2 regions of the Streptomyces sp. NPDC058678 genome follow, and region 1 is predicted to be linked to the other one. Evidence: riboswitches for the same ligand, from Rfam matches in the RefSeq annotation. Region 1 holds a riboswitch; the other holds the start of a gene.
What was found. Region 1 has a riboswitch for cobalamin ahead of ACFWWR_RS34660 (HoxN/HupN/NixA family nickel/cobalt transporter). Riboswitches for the same ligand answer to the same signal wherever they lie in the genome.
Positions count from the first base shown of each region.

Region 2: linked by a shared signal. The riboswitch ahead of ACFWWR_RS37280 (ABC transporter substrate-binding protein) and the one ahead of ACFWWR_RS34660 (HoxN/HupN/NixA family nickel/cobalt transporter) in region 1 are both predicted to bind cobalamin.

Region 1 is NZ_JBHXSG010000050.1:662-7,992, forward strand. Features, by position in the region: gene ACFWWR_RS34645 (glycoside hydrolase family 13 protein) at 1-1,108, opposite strand, end outside; gene ACFWWR_RS34650 (LAETG motif-containing sortase-dependent surface protein) at 1,409-2,353, shown strand; gene ACFWWR_RS34655 (ArsR/SmtB family transcription factor) at 2,508-2,894, opposite strand; cobalamin riboswitch at 2,975-3,175, shown strand; gene ACFWWR_RS34660 (HoxN/HupN/NixA family nickel/cobalt transporter) at 3,203-4,300, shown strand; gene ACFWWR_RS34665 (nucleoside hydrolase) at 4,297-5,259, opposite strand; gene thrS (threonine--tRNA ligase) at 5,305-6,534, opposite strand; gene ACFWWR_RS34675 (hypothetical protein) at 6,871-7,331, shown strand, end outside.
Region 2 is NZ_JBHXSG010000058.1:42,453-49,783, reverse strand. Features, by position in the region: gene ACFWWR_RS37295 (ArsR/SmtB family transcription factor) at 1-269, shown strand, start outside; gene ACFWWR_RS37290 (4-hydroxybenzoate 3-monooxygenase) at 289-1,506, opposite strand; gene ACFWWR_RS37285 (CoA-binding protein) at 1,914-2,321, opposite strand; cobalamin riboswitch at 2,397-2,587, shown strand; gene ACFWWR_RS37280 (ABC transporter substrate-binding protein) at 2,656-3,672, shown strand; gene ACFWWR_RS37275 (FecCD family ABC transporter permease) at 3,669-4,682, shown strand; gene ACFWWR_RS37270 (ABC transporter ATP-binding protein) at 4,679-5,497, shown strand; gene ACFWWR_RS37265 (hypothetical protein) at 5,553-6,275, shown strand; gene ACFWWR_RS37260 (SixA phosphatase family protein) at 6,272-6,814, shown strand; gene ACFWWR_RS37255 (YigZ family protein) at 6,867-7,331, shown strand, end outside.

The sequences.
Region 1 (7,331 bases):
CGCCGGACAGCAGCCAGGCGTTGTCGTCGGTGCCGGGCGGGAGCATCAGGCGGGAGGCGTGCCGCACGACGTCGTGGTTGGACAGCACCCAGGTGGCGGAGGCGCCGGCCTCCGACGCGGTGGCCAGCGAGTCGGTGATGACCTGGCGCAGCTCGCCGGCGTCCCAGCCGGCCTGCAGGTACTCGAAGTTGAAGGCCTGGCCGAGTTCGTCGGGGCGGGCGTACCGCACGCGCCGCGCCCCCTGGACCCAGGCCTCGGCGACGGCCATGCGGGGCGGGCGGTAGGCGTCCAGGATCTTGCGCCAGTCGCGGTAGATCTCGTGGACCTCGTCGCGGTCGAAGAAGGGGTGCGTGCCGGGCGGGAACCGGGGCAGCGACTCCTCACTGCTGAGCTCGGGGGCGCCGAGGTCGCGCAGCGGTTCCTCCAGGTCCTTGGCGAGGGCGTGGGCGACGTCGACGCGGAAGCCGTCGACCCCGCGGTCGGACCAGAAGCGCAGGGTGGTGCGGAAGTCGGCGCGGACCTCCTCGTTGTCCCAGTTCAGGTCGGGCTGTTCGGGGGCGAACAGGTGCAGGTACCACTGTCCGTCCGGCACCCGTTTCCAGGCGCTGCCGCCGAAGACGGACTGCCAGTCGGTGGGTGGGAGTTCGCCGTGGGTGCCGCGGCCGTCGCGGAAGACGTAGCGGTCGCGGGCGGGCGAGCCGGGCGCGGCGGCGAGCGCCTCCCGGAACCAGGCGTGCTGGTGGGAGGTGTGGTTGGGGACGAGGTCGACGATCACCTTGAGTCCGAGGCGGTGAGCCTCGGCGGCCAGCGCGTCGAAGTCGTCGAGGGTGCCCAGGCGGGGGTCGACGTCGCGGTGGTCGGCGACGTCGTAGCCGCCGTCGGCGAGTTCGGAGGGGTAGAAGGGGCTGAGCCACAGGGCGTCGACGCCCAGTGCGGCGAGGTGGTTCAGGCGCCGGGTGATCCCGCGCAGGTCGCCGAGCCCGTCGCCGTCGGCGTCGGCGAAGCTGCGGGGGTAGACCTGGTAGACGACGGCCTGCCGCCACCAGTCGGGGTCCTTGGAGGAGAGGTCGGGAAGGTGGAGTCGGTGGTCGGGGTTCGGGTCGGTCACGCGGCGTTCTCCCTCATGGCGGTCGTGACGATGGGCAACGGCACTCAGGTACCTGTCCACATTGTCGGGAAAGCGAACTCGAACGCCGTCCGGAGCGGTTCATTCCCTGTGTGTCGGAATTGTGATGGAGTTCTGAACTCAACCTGCATATCCGCAGGTTGACAGGGTTCCGCTGGGAGATCCACGATGTGCGGACACTGTGGCGCATGTGACCAATGAGCCCAGTGTTTCTCAGAGGTGCTTCACAGCACTTCATTCACAGCACTTCACCACCCCTCACACACATCCGATGGGATCCGCATGTCGACAGCCAGACGTGTCACCGCGCGCCGCCTGCTGGGGACGGGCGCCGCGGCGCTCGTCCTTTGTTCCGCCTCCGTCGCCGCCGCTTCCGGCGCCTGGGCCACCGGCACGCCCGGTGGCGACGGCTGGAAGTCCGGCGGCACCTACAAGCCCGGCACCGGCGCGGGCACGGAGACCGGGACCGACCGCTGCCAGTTCTCGCTGGACGGCACGAGCTTCTACGACTCGGTCAAGGTCGACGACCAGAACCTCAAGCCGACCGACGACGGCAAGGTGCACATCAAGGTCCGCACCGCGGGCGACGCCACCACCTGCACGGCCTCCCTGGCCTCCTACCTCGCCCACGGCGCCACCTTCGGCACCTCCGGCGAGCAGGTCTTCGTCGACTTCGACACCGTCACCGTCAAGCCGGGCCAGACCGACTCCCTCGACATCGCGGTGCCGGACGCGGGCTGCTTCGCGCAGATAGACCTGTACCGAGGAGCGGTCAAGTTCGACGGCAAGCTCGACGCGAACGACGGCTTCGTCCACGGCGACCTGCCCAAGGGTCCGGACCGCCCGGTCATCAAGGACAAGCTGATCGCGGCCTGGAACGGCGGCACGAAGGACTGCACGACGGCCCCGTCCGAGCCGCCGGCCACCCCCACGCCGACCCCCTCCACCCCGGAGTCCACCGAGCCCTCGACGCCCTCGGAGGAGACCACGCCCCCGGCGACGGAGACCCCCGCCGAGTCCCCCTCCCCGTCCACCGAGGCCCCGAGCCCGTCGGCCTCCGAGTCCACCACCGCCCCCGCCGCCACCCCGAACGGCGGCGGCGACAACCTCGCGGAGACCGGCGGCAGCAGCGCGACCGGCCCGATCGCGATCGGTGCGGCGGTGCTCCTCGCGGGCGGCGCGGGCATCGTGCTGGCGACGCGTCGCCGCAAGGCTGCTCGCTCGTAATCAAGCGCAGTTGGTGTAGTCGGCGCCGGTCGGGCGGTTTCAGCCCGGCCGGCGTTCGGGCTGAGGACCGGGGATCGCCCCCGCCGCCCCTTCCCGTCCCGTCCCTGGGGGCTGCCGCCCCCAGACCCCCGCTTCGGCCTGAACGGCCTCGTCCTCAAACTCCCCCAAAGGGGGTGCCCCCAGACGGGCTGGAAGCGGCGCAGTGTTCGAGGAGCGAGGCGATGTCACTGTCCACCACCCGGTAGCGCACGATCCTTCCCTCCTTCTCGCCCTCCACGACCCCCGCCGCCCGCAGCAGCCTGAGCGCCTGCGACACGGCGGGGTCGTTCATGCCGGTGGCGATCGCCAGGTCGGAGACGGCCAGCGGGCCGGTCCGGTGCAGGGCGAGCAGCAGCGCGAGCCGCTTGGGATCGGCGAGCAGCGAGAAGCGGTCGGCCCAGGTACGGACATGGCCCGGTTCGCCGATCGCGGCGATCGCGTCGCACACCCGGTGCCCGTCGATGGTTCGGCGATCCACTCGGTCGGCCGGAACGAGATGCATGCCGCCATCCTCGCAGGCGCCCCCATGTGATCTTCCATACCTGCGCAGGTACGCAGCTATGCAGGAGACCGCTTGCCACCCTACGGTGGGCGGGCCGTGGTGCTCGGGAAGCCGGTGACGACCCCTCAGGGGGTCCATGCCGGAGCGGCCCTCGCCACTGTGATCGGGGAGTTTCCGTCCCGTCCGGCGCCAGCCGGGCCACTGGTCACAAGACCGGGAAGGCAGGAACGGACACGCACGACCCGTAAGCCAGGAGACCGGCCACGGCATCTCACGAGTTGATCCACGAGGTGCTGGAGCGTGACCGGATGACCCTGCCCAACCCTGCCCCGACGTCCTTCAAGTGGCGCCGGGAGGACACCCTCAAGACCGCCGGCCTGATGGCGGTCGTCGCCGCACTGCACGTCGTCGCCTTCGGAATCCTGTTCCTCCTCGTCGTCCCCGGGCACTACGAGGTCGGCAACAAGGCCTTCGGCATCGGCCTCGGCATCACCGCCTACACCCTCGGCATGCGGCACGCCTTCGACGCCGACCACATCGCCGCGATCGACAACACCACCCGCAAGCTGATGGCCGACGGCAAGCGCCCGGTGTCGGTGGGCTTCTGGTTCGCGCTCGGCCACTCCAGCGTGGTGGTGCTGCTCGCCCTGCTGATCGCGGGCGGCACCCAGCTCGCCGGAAGGGTCATGAACGAGGACTCCGGCACCCACCAGGTGCTCGGCGTCCTCGGTACGACGATCTCCGGCACGTTCCTCTACCTCATCGCCGCCCTCAACCTGGCCGCCCTGCTCGGCATCCTGAAGGTGTTCAAGGCGATGCGGGCGGGCGCCTACGACGAGAAGGAGCTCGAACAGCACCTGGACTCGAGGGGGTTCATGAACCGGATCCTCGGCCGCCTCACCAAGTCCATCACCCGCCCCGGCCAGATGTACCCGCTCGGCTTCCTCTTCGGACTCGGCTTCGACACCGCCACCGAGGTCACCCTGATGGTGATGGCGGGCTCGGGCGCGGCGGCCGGTCTGCCCTGGTACGCGATCCTCTCCCTGCCCCTCCTCTTCGCCGCCGGCATGAGCCTGTTCGACACCCTCGACGGCACGTTCATGAACTTCGCCTACCAGTGGGCGTTCTCCAACCCGGTCCGCAAGGTCTTCTACAACCTCACCATCACCGGCCTGTCCGTCGCCGTCGCCTTCTTCATCGGCACCATCGAACTCGTCGGCGTCCTGCACGAGAAGCTCGACCTGACCGACACGGTCACCACCTGGATCGCCGACATCAACCTCGACAGCGTCGGCTACGTCATCGTCGGCCTGTTCGTGGTGGTGTGGGCGGCCGCCATCGCCTACTGGCGACTCGCCAGGGTGGAGCAGCGGTGGGCGGTCCGGCCCGCGGCGGAGACGCGCTAGACGCCCTCCACCGTCGTCAGCCACAGCTTCACGTACCGCTCCACGTCCACGCCCAACGCCACGTCCACCAGCCGCTGTTCACGGGTGCCCTCGTGGATCTCGGACTCGCCGGGGCGCGGGCGCCGGTCGACGATCGTCTGGCCCCGGGTGGCGCCCGGGGCCAGGCTCACCTCGACCGGGAGGGGTTCGGTGGTGATGCCGTCCGGGTCGACGACCGCGCAGACGGCGCCCGCGTCGCCGAGGCCGCCCGTGGGTGTGGGGTCGCCGGAGGTGGCGGGATCCCGGTGGGCGAGGAGTTCGCCGGCCAGGCGCAGGCGGGGTTCGGAGCTCGCGCGCAGCCGCTGCACGTCCCCGGCCGGGACGAGGACCTGCTTGAACACGTCCAGGCCGTACATCGTGATCGGCACCCCGGCGGTGAGGAGGATCGCGGCGGCCTCCGGGTCGTGCCACACGTTGAACTCCGCGACCGCCGTGGCGTTACCGGTCGCCACCGCGCCGCCCATGAACACGATCCGCTCGATGTTGCGGACCACCTCGGGGTGGGTGCGCAGCAGCAGCGCGATGTTCGTCAGGGGCGCGGTGGGGATGAGGGTGACCGGCGTCGGCGAGGCGAGGATCTCCCGCCGCAGCAGCGTCACCGCGTCCACGTCGACCGGCCGACGGGTCGGCGCGGGCAGCCCCAGGTCGCCCATCCCGTCCTCGCCGTGCACGTGCCGCGCCGTCCGCACCGGCTCGATCAGCGGGCGCTCGGCACCCCGCGCGACCGGGATGTCACCGGCCCCGGCCTGCTCCAGCACGGTCAGGGTGTTGCGCACGACGCCGTCCACGTCGGTGTTCCCGGCCACGCAGGTCACCGCCCGCACGTCGAGCGCGGGGTGCCGTACGGCGAACAGCAGGGCCAGGGCGTCGTCGACACCCGTGTCGCAGTCGATGATCACCGGGATGGGCTGACCGGTCACGGCGGGGTTCCTCTCCTCGGGATACGACGGGTTACGCAAGCGACCTTACGCAGCCGCCCACAGTCCGGTCCCGCGAGCACCGACCCGGGCGGCGATCCGGTCCAGCAACTCCCCGGCCGGCACCGCCCCCGGACGGCTCCCGTCCCGCAGCCGTACGGCCACCAGGTCGCCGTCTGCCTCCCGCTCCCCGATCACCGCCTGGTACGGCACGAGCCGCGCCGCCCGGATCCGGGCGCCGAGGGTGCCGTCGCCGGGGCCGTGCGGTTCCGCCCGCAGTCCCCGCGCCCGGGCCTGCCGTACGACCTCGTGGGCCCGCTCCTCCTGCGCGTCCGCGACCGGCAGCACCACCAGTTGCACGGGCGCGAGCCACGCCGGGAACGCGCCGCCGTGCTGCTCGAGGAGATGCGCGACGGCCCGTTCCACGCTGCCGATGATGCTGCGGTGCACCATGACCGGCCGGTGTCTGGCGCCGTCGGCGCCGATGTAGTGCAGGTCGAAGCGTTCGGGCTGGTGGAAGTCGATCTGGACGGTGGAGAGGGTGGTCTCGCGGCCGGCAGGGTCGGCGATCTGGACGTCGATCTTGGGGCCGTAGAAGGCGGCTTCGCCCTCGGCGGCCTCGTAGGGGATCCCCGAGTCGTCGAGCACCTCCCGCAGCAGCGCGGTGGCCCGCCGCCACAGGTCCGGGTCGGCGACGTACTTGCCGCCCTCGCCGGGCAGGGAGAGCCGGTGACGGGCGGCCCGGATGCCGAGATCGGCGTACGCGCGGCCGATGAGCTCCAGGGCGTCCCGTGCCTCGTCCACGGCCTGCTCCAGGGTGCAGAAGATGTGCGCGTCGTTGAGCTGGATGGCCCGGACCCGGGTCAGACCGCCGAGCACCCCGGACGGCTCGGAGCGGTACATGCCGCCCAACTCGGCGATTCTGAGGGGCAGTTCACGGTAGCTGTGGGAGCGGGAACGATAGATCAACGCGTGATGCGGACACAGACTCGGCCTCAGTACGACCTCCTCCGCGCCCAGTTCCATCGGCGGGAACATGTCCTCGCTGTAGTGGGACCAGTGCCCCGAGATCTCGTACAGCTCGCGTTTGCCGAGGACCGGCGAGTACACGTGCCGGTATCCGGCGGCGCGTTCGGCCTCCCGGACGTACTCCTCCAGGGTGTGCCGTACGACGGCCCCGTCGGGGAGCCAGTACGGCAGGCCCGCGCCCATCAGCGGATCGGTGTCGAACAGGCCGAGTTCGCGGCCGAGTCGGCGGTGGTCGTGCGGGCCGGTCATGGCGGTCATGGCGGTTCTCTCCTCACGGTGACCGGCGACGAGCCCCCGCACGACGAAGCCCCGGGGCACTCGCCCCGGGGCTTTCGACTGGGTCAGCTGTCAGCGCGCCGGGACACTCTCCGGCGTCGTCGTGAGAGACACGAGTACTACGTGGGCGCGCTGCATGGGGCGACGGTAGCAAGGAGGCGGAGGGCCGGGCGATCGGTTTTCGGGACCCGCGCCCACCCCCGCCCCGGCCCCGCTCACCCGTACGGCCCGGCTCGCTGGTGGCCGGTCGGTCCCGGTGGTGCCGTAAGAGGGCGCACTCGATCTTGGCAGCCCTCAGGAGAGACCTCGATGACCCGACCCACGGCCCGTGTCCGCACCGCCTCCGCGCTGTCGCTCGGCGCCCTCCTGACCGCGACCGCCTGCTCCGCCCTCACCACGCCGCCCACCGCCGAGAAGCCCGACCTCTCCGCCACGACCGCGTCGCCCGCCCCGTCCGGGAAACACGCGTCCCCGGCCGCCACCCCCGCCCTCACCGCGGCGCAGGCGCAGGCCGTGCTGCTCACGGAGACCGATCTGGGGGAGCCCTGGACGCCGACGCAGGGCAGCGCGACCTGGCACGACGCCGTGCTCAAGGCGACCACGAACCTCCCGGACTGCCAGCGGCTGATGGACACCGCCTACTCCGAGGAACTGTTCGGCGCGGACGCCCGTCCTCGTGCGGTGGTCGGGCTCGACGACGACTGGAACGAGACCCAGTTGCGCCAGCAGGTCGTCGCCCACCCGGCGGCGGACGTGGACCGCACGCTGGC
Region 2 (7,331 bases), on a different contig from region 1:
CCCTGCTCGGCGACCGGACCCGGCTCACCCTGCTGCACGCGCTGGCCGCGGGAGAGGCCGACGTCACGACGCTCACGGAGGCGTGCGGGGCGGCCCGGCCGGCCGTCAGCCAGCACCTGGCCAGGCTGCGGCTGGCGGGGCTGGTGAACACCCGCAAGGAGGGCCGCCGGGTGGTCTACTCGCTGCCCGACGGCCATCTGCGCCGACTGGTGGACGAGGCGCTGAACGTGGCGGACCACCGGCTCAGCGACCGGCCGCCGCACGACTGACGCGCCCGGCCGGAACGGGTCAGTACGCGGTGGCCGTACCGAGGTACTGCTCGGCGAAGGCCGCCCCGGCGGCGGGCGAGGTGAACAGGCGGCGGAGTCGGGCGAAGGTGGTGCCCGCACGGTAGGCGTCGCCCGACGAGGTGCCGTGGTAGACCTCGGAGAGCCACTGCGAGAACTCCTGGTAGTCCCACACCCGCCGCAGGCACGCCTCCGAATAACCGTCCAGACCGGTCTCGTCGCCCTTCGTGAGGTACCCGGCGAGGGCGTCGCCGAGGAGGAAGGCGTCGTGCAGGGCGAGGTTCATGCCCTTCGCCGCGATGGGGGCGGTCAGGTGGGCGGCGTCCCCGGCCAGGAAGAGCCGGCCGAACACCATGGGTTCGACGACGTAGCTGTGCATGTCCAGGACGCGCTTCTCGATCAACCGTCCCTCGGTGAGCGGACCGACGCCGGTGGCCGCGAGCCGCTCCTGGAGCTGCGACCAGACGCGTTCGTGCGACCAGTTCTCCGGGTCGTCGCCGGGCGGGCACTCCAGGTAGTACCGGGTCACCTCGGGGCTGCGGGCCATGTGCCCGGCGAAGCCGTTCGGGTGGATGCCGAACACGACACAGTCGTTGGACGGAGGGGCCTCGGCGAGCAGCGCCAGCCAGCCGATGCCGTAGTCGTGCCGGGAGATGTGCGCGTGTTGGGGAAGGGCGCCACGGGTCACCCCGCGTCCCCCGTCGCAGCCCGCGACGAAGTCGCACTCGACGACCTCCCGCTCGCCCGTCTCCGCGCGGACGTACGACACCGAGGGCCGGTCGGTGTCCAGGTCGTGCAGCTGGACGTCCCGCACGCCGAACCGCACCTCGCCGCCCCGCACGTCCGCGTACTCGCGCACCAGGTCCGTCACCAGCAACGGCTGTGGGTAGACGAAGTGGTGCGTCCCCGTCAGCTCCACGTACGAGAACCGGAAGCGCTCACCGCCGAACCGGAACTCGCACTCGGTGTGCAGCTGTGCCCGCTCCAACAGGACGTCCGCGAGGCCACGCTGCTGAAGCCCGCGCACGGCCCACTCCTCGATGACGCCCGCCCGCGGCCGCTGCTCGATGAACTCGCGCGTCTCCGTCTCCAGCACGAGACAGTCGACGCCGGCGGCCCGCAGGATGTTGCCGACGGTGAGCCCGGCGGGCCCGGCGCCCACGACGACGACCGGAAAGCGTTGCGGGGCAACGGAGTTGGGAGCAGCGGTGGAGGTCACCCGAACATTATGTCGGTGAGTTCCCGGAGAGTCGCAGGAATCCGGACGCAGCGGAAACCCGCGTGACCACGGAAGGTGTCAGGGGTGTGGGCACTCCTGCCGGCCACGCGGTAGTGGTTTCAGCAGGACGCGTGGCACATGTGGCAGCCACCGCGGATGACGCGGGCGGTGTTGTCGGTGACCGCGTACACGTCGATGCGGAACGCGTCGAGCCGCACCGCCCGCACCGGCTCCTCGCCGTCCCCTGCGAACCCCTCGGTCCCACATGAACGCGCTGCCGGGCAGCAGCACGGTGTCCTTCGTGGCGCCGCCCGACCCGGTCGGTGCCGTACGGCGAGCCGTGGCAGTTGCCCGGCCCGGCCGCCTGACGTCGTTATGCGGCAGCGCGCCGGTGGCGAGCCCTTCCGTCAGCCCAGGCGGGGGATCTCGATCGCCGGGCACCGGTCCATCACCATCTCCAGGCCCGCGGCCCGGGTGCGGTCGTACGCGGCCTCGTCGATGACCCCGAGCTGGAACCAGACCGCCTGCGCGCCCCTCGCCACCGCCTCGTCGGCGACCGCCCCGGCGAGGTCGCTGTTCACGAACACGTCGACGACGTCCACGTCGAAGGGGATGTCCGCGAGCGAGGCGTACCCCTGCTCCCCGTGCACCGTCTCCGCCTTGGGGTGCACCGGCACGACCCGCTTGCCGTAGCGCTGGAGCACCTCGGCCACGCCGTACGCGGCGCGCTGCCGGTTCGACGACAGGCCGACCACGGCCCAGGTGTCGCCCAGCCCGGTGAGGATCTTGCGGACCGTTGCCTCGTCGCCGTACACCGTGGGTCTCCTAAGGGTTCGCGAACGCCCTGACCTCTGGCACAACAGCGCGCCGCGACCGGGGATTCCCCGCCGTGATAGCTTGCCGAGGCCAGTCGAACCCATGACACGTGGGTCAGGGAATCCGGTGCGAATCCGGAGCTGACGCGCAGCGGTGAGGGTGACGGGCGGAGCCTCGGCCACTGGACGACGCGTATGTCGTCTGGGAAGGCGCCCCGACCGGATGATCCCGAGTCCGAAGACCTGCTGGCGGCCCTCGCGGTGACGTACGGCGGGGGAGCACCGTACGACCGGGCTCCGCGTTCGAGCCCTCGACGATCGAGGACCAACTTCCGTGCAAACAGCACGTCTTGCCCGTCCCTCCGCCCTGCTCGCCGCCGGAACCCTGCTCCTGGCCGGCTGCGGCGACGCCGGCACATCCGCCGCGAAGGCCGCGGTCAGCCTCGACAACTGCGGCCGTACGGTACGTGTCGAGGCCCCGCCCGAGCGTGCCGTCTCCCTCAACCAGGGCACCACCGAGATCATGCTCTCCCTCGGCCTCGCCGACCGTATGGCGGGGACGGCGACCTGGACCGACCCCGTGATGAAGGGGCTGGAGAAGGCGAACGCGCAGGTGGAGCGGATCGCCGACAACAACCCCTCCTTCGAGCGCGTCCTGGACGCCGAGCCGGACTTCGTCGCCGCCTCCTTCGTCTCCACGCTGGGCAAGGGGGGCGTGGCCTCGCGGGAGCAGTTCGAGAAGCTCGGCGTGCCCACGTACGTCTCCCCGTCCGACTGCGCAGGCAAGGACAACTCCGGCGACGGGGACGGCGCACGGTCCGAGCCCCTCACCGCCGACGCCGTCTACGGCGAAGTACGTGACCTGGCCGCCGTGTTCGGGGTGGAGGAGCGGGGCGAGAAGCTCGTCGGAGACCTCAAGGCGAGGATGGCGAGGGCCACGTCCGGCATCGACGCCTCCGACGTGACTCTTCTGTACTGGTTCGCCAACTCCGAGTCGCCCTACATGGCGGGCTGCTGCGGCGCTCCCGGTGTCATCACGCGCACCCTGGGCGCCAAGAACGTCTTCGACGACACGCACGACGAATGGCCGCAGATCAACTGGGAGACGGTCGCCGACCGCGACCCCGACGTCCTCGTCATCGGCGACCTGACCCGCAGGTCGCAGACCGCCGAGTCGGCCCGGAAGAAGATCGCCTTCCTGGAGTCCGACCCGGTCACCAGGAACATGACCGCCGTCCGGCACCGGCGGTACGTCCTGCTCAGCGGGCAGGCCATGAACCCGACCATCCGCACGATCGAGGGCGTGGAGCGGGTCGCGGCGGGCCTGCGCGAGTTCGGGCTCGTGAAGTGACCGCCCGGGCGGTCCTGCTCGGTGCGGCCGGGACGCTCCTGTTGTGCTGCTCCCTCGCCGTCGCCATCACCATCGGCCCGGCCGACATCCGGGTCGCAGACGTGTGGTCCGTCGTCGCGGCCCATCTGGGCCTCGGTACCTCGGGGTTGACGCCGATCCGGGACGGCATCGTGTGGCAGCTCAGGCTGCCGCGCACGCTCCTCGCGGCCGTGTGCGGCGCCGGACTCGCCGTGTGCGGGGCGGTGATGCAGTCGCTGCTGCGCAACCCGCTCGCCGACCCCTTCGTCCTCGGGGTGTCCTCGGGCGCGTCGACCGGGGCCGTGCTGGTGGTCGTGCTGGGCGTCGGCGGGGGCGCGGTGTCCGTCCCGGCGGGCGCCTTCCTCGGCGCCCTGGTGTCCTTCGCGCTCGTGCTCTTCCTCAGCCACACCCTCGGCGGCAGCACCGACCTGGTCGTCCTCGCCGGGGTCGCCGCCATGCAGCTCTTCTCCGCGCTGACCTCGTTCGTCGTGATGACCGCGGCCGACGCCGAGACCACCCGGGGCGTCCTCTTCTGGCTCCTCGGCTCGCTCGGCGGGGCGGGCTGGACCGACGTGTGGGTGTGCTTCGCCGTTCTGGCCGTGGCCCTGGTGGTGTGCCTGTCGTACGCCCGCACCCTCGACGCCTTCGCCTTCGGGCAGGACGCGGCGGCGGCCCTCGGGGTGTCGGTGGCCCGCACCCGTCTGGCGCTGCTGTGCGTCACGGCCCTGCTCACGGCCGCGCTGGTCAGCTCGGCGGGGGCCATCGGCTTCGTTGGCCTGGTGCTGCCGCACGCCGCCCGCGCCCTGGTCGGGCCGGGCCACGCCCGGCTGCTGCCGGTCACCGCGCTGGCCGGGGCGGTCTTCCTGGTGTGGGTCGACACGCTGGCCCGCACGGTCCTCGACCCGCAGGAGGTGCCGGTGGGGGTCGTGACGTCCCTGATCGGAGTGCCGGCCTTCGTGGCGGTGCTGTACCGGACGCGGAGGGTGCGGTGAAGGAGACCCTGCGCACGGAGTCCGACGCGCCCGCCGCCACAGCCGAGGGCCTGCGCGCCGACCGGGTGAGCCGCCGAGCCGACGGCCGCCTCATCCTGGACGGCGTCACCCTCGCGCCCGACCAGGGCTCCACCGTCGGCCTGCTCGGCCCCAACGGCTCCGGCAAGTCCACCCTGCTGCGCCTGCTGGCCGGCCTGCTCGGCCCGAGCGCCGGCGTCGTCACGCTCGACGGCACCCCTCTGGCCGGCCTGCCCCGCCGCGAGGTCGCCCGACGGCTCGCCGTGGTCGAGCAACAGGCCGACACCCAGGTCGAGTTGACGGTCCTGGACGTGGTACGGCTCGGACGCGTCCCGCACCGCCGCGCCTGGACGCCCGCCGCCGCGCACGACGAGGCGGCCGTACGGTCGGCCCTGGACCGCGCCGGGCTCACCGACCGCGCCGACCAGCCCTGGCACACCCTGTCGGGCGGTGAACGCCAGCGGGTCCAGATCGCCCGCGCGCTCGCCCAGGAACCCCGCGAACTCCTCCTCGACGAACCCACCAACCACCTCGACATCCACCACCAGCTCGACCTGCTGTCCCTGGTCACGGCCCTCCCGGTCACCACCGTCGTCGCCCTGCACGACCTCAACCTCGCCGCGATGTACTGCGACCGGGTGGTCGTCCTGCACACCGGCCGGGTCGTGGCGAGCGGTACCCCGGGCGACGTCCTGACCGAGCGGCTCATCGCCGAGGTGTACGGAGTGCGGGCCGCCGTGACCCGGGAAGGGCCCGAGGAGCGGCCCCATGTGCGGTTTCTGGGCACGCTGACCTGAACGCGTGTTCGGTCAGGCGGTGGCGCGGTGCTGTCCGCCCGCCTACGCTCACCTCGTGCTGCGCATCATCGACGCCCGAACCGGCGAGCCCGTCGACCCCGCCCCCGCCCGCCGGGGTCTGACCCGTGTCCAGGCCCATGCGGCGGGCTGCGACACCACCGCCCTGCGCGTGCTGCTCGTCGCCGACGTCCTGTTCCGGGCCCTCGAACTCGGCGGCACGCCCGTCTGGGCGCTGCTGACGGGGGAGCGGCAGCAGGCCGAACTGCGGGCGGCCGCGGCGGCCCTCGGCATCCGGCCGTTCGAGGACAGCCGGCAGGTCTCGTCAGGGCTCGGGGAGGCCCAGGTCATCCACGTGGTGGCCGAGAACGGGACCGCCCCCGACGGGGTCCGCATCCGCGTCGGCCCCGTGGACCACGCGTCCGGCGCGATCCCGGAGGGCGCCGACCCCGCCGAGGTGCGCCTCGCGCTGCTCTCCCGGCCCCGGAGCGAGCCCGTGCGGCTCGACGCGGACGCGCTGGGGGAGGCCCGCGAGACCCTCGCACGGTGGCGGCGTGCGGTCGCCGACTGGGCGCGCACGCCGTCGCGGGCGATTCCCGAGGAGGTGCGCGGAGAGCTCCGTACCGCCTGGGAGGACGACCTGGACATTCTCGCGGTACTCCGGGTGCTGCGTGGGGTGGAGACCTCGGACCTGCCGGAAGGCGCCCGCTTCGAGACGTACGCCTACGCCGATCGGCTGCTGGGTCTCGAACTCACCCGCGACGTGGGATCCCCGGCATGATCGCGCGGGCGGGAGCGGGCCCGCTGCGTCACCTGCTCGTCCTGCGGCACGCCAAGTCCGCCTGGCCGGAGGGCGTCCCCGACCACGAACGCCCCCTCGCCCCGCGCGGCCGCCGTGACGCCCCGGCCGCCGGCCGGGCCCTCGCCGAGGCCGACCTGCTGCCGGACCTCGCCGTGTGCTCCACCGCCGTACGCGCCCGGCAGACCTGGGAGCTGGCCTCCGCGCAGTGGGGGACACCGCCGCCGGTGCGGTTCGAGGCGGGGGTGTACGCGGCGGACGTGTCCGATCTGCTGGCCGTCGTGCACGCGGTGCCCGCACAGGTCGACACGCTCCTGCTCGTCGGGCACAACCCCGGCCTGGAGGAACTGGTCCTCGACCTCGCCGGGGACAGCCTCGACGACGCTCTGGACCAGGTCCGACGAAAGTTCCCGACCTCGGCGACCGCCGTGCTCGCCTGGCGCGGCGCCGCCTGGTCGGACCTCGCCCCGGGCACGGCCCTGCTGACGGACGTGATCGTCGCGCGCGGCAGGGAGAAGTGACCGAGAGTCGGCCGAGGACCGGGAAGCGGATCAGCCCGCATAGGGTGGCCCGATGCAGGACGAGTACCGCACAGTGGCCCGCGCGGGCGTGCACGAGACCGAGGTCAACCGCTCCCGCTTCCTGTGCGCCCTCGCCCCGGCGGCCACCGAGCAGGAGGCCCAGGACTTCGTCGCGGGCATCCGGAAGCGGCACGCGGACGCCACGCACAACTGCTTCGCCTACGTCATCGGCGCCGACGCCGCCATCCAGAAGGCGAGCGACGACGGCGAACCCGGCGGCACCGCGGGTGTCCCCATGCTCCAGATGCTGCTGCGCCGCGACATGCGGTACGTCGTCGCCGTCGTCACCCGCTACTACGGCGGCGTCAAACTCGGCGCCGGCGGGCTCATCCGGGCCTACGGCGGAGCGGTCGGCGAGGCCCTGGACACCCTCGGCACCCTTACCCGCCGCCGCTTCCGACTGGCCACGGTGACGGTCGACCACCAGCGCGCCGGCAAGGTGCAGAACGACCTGCGG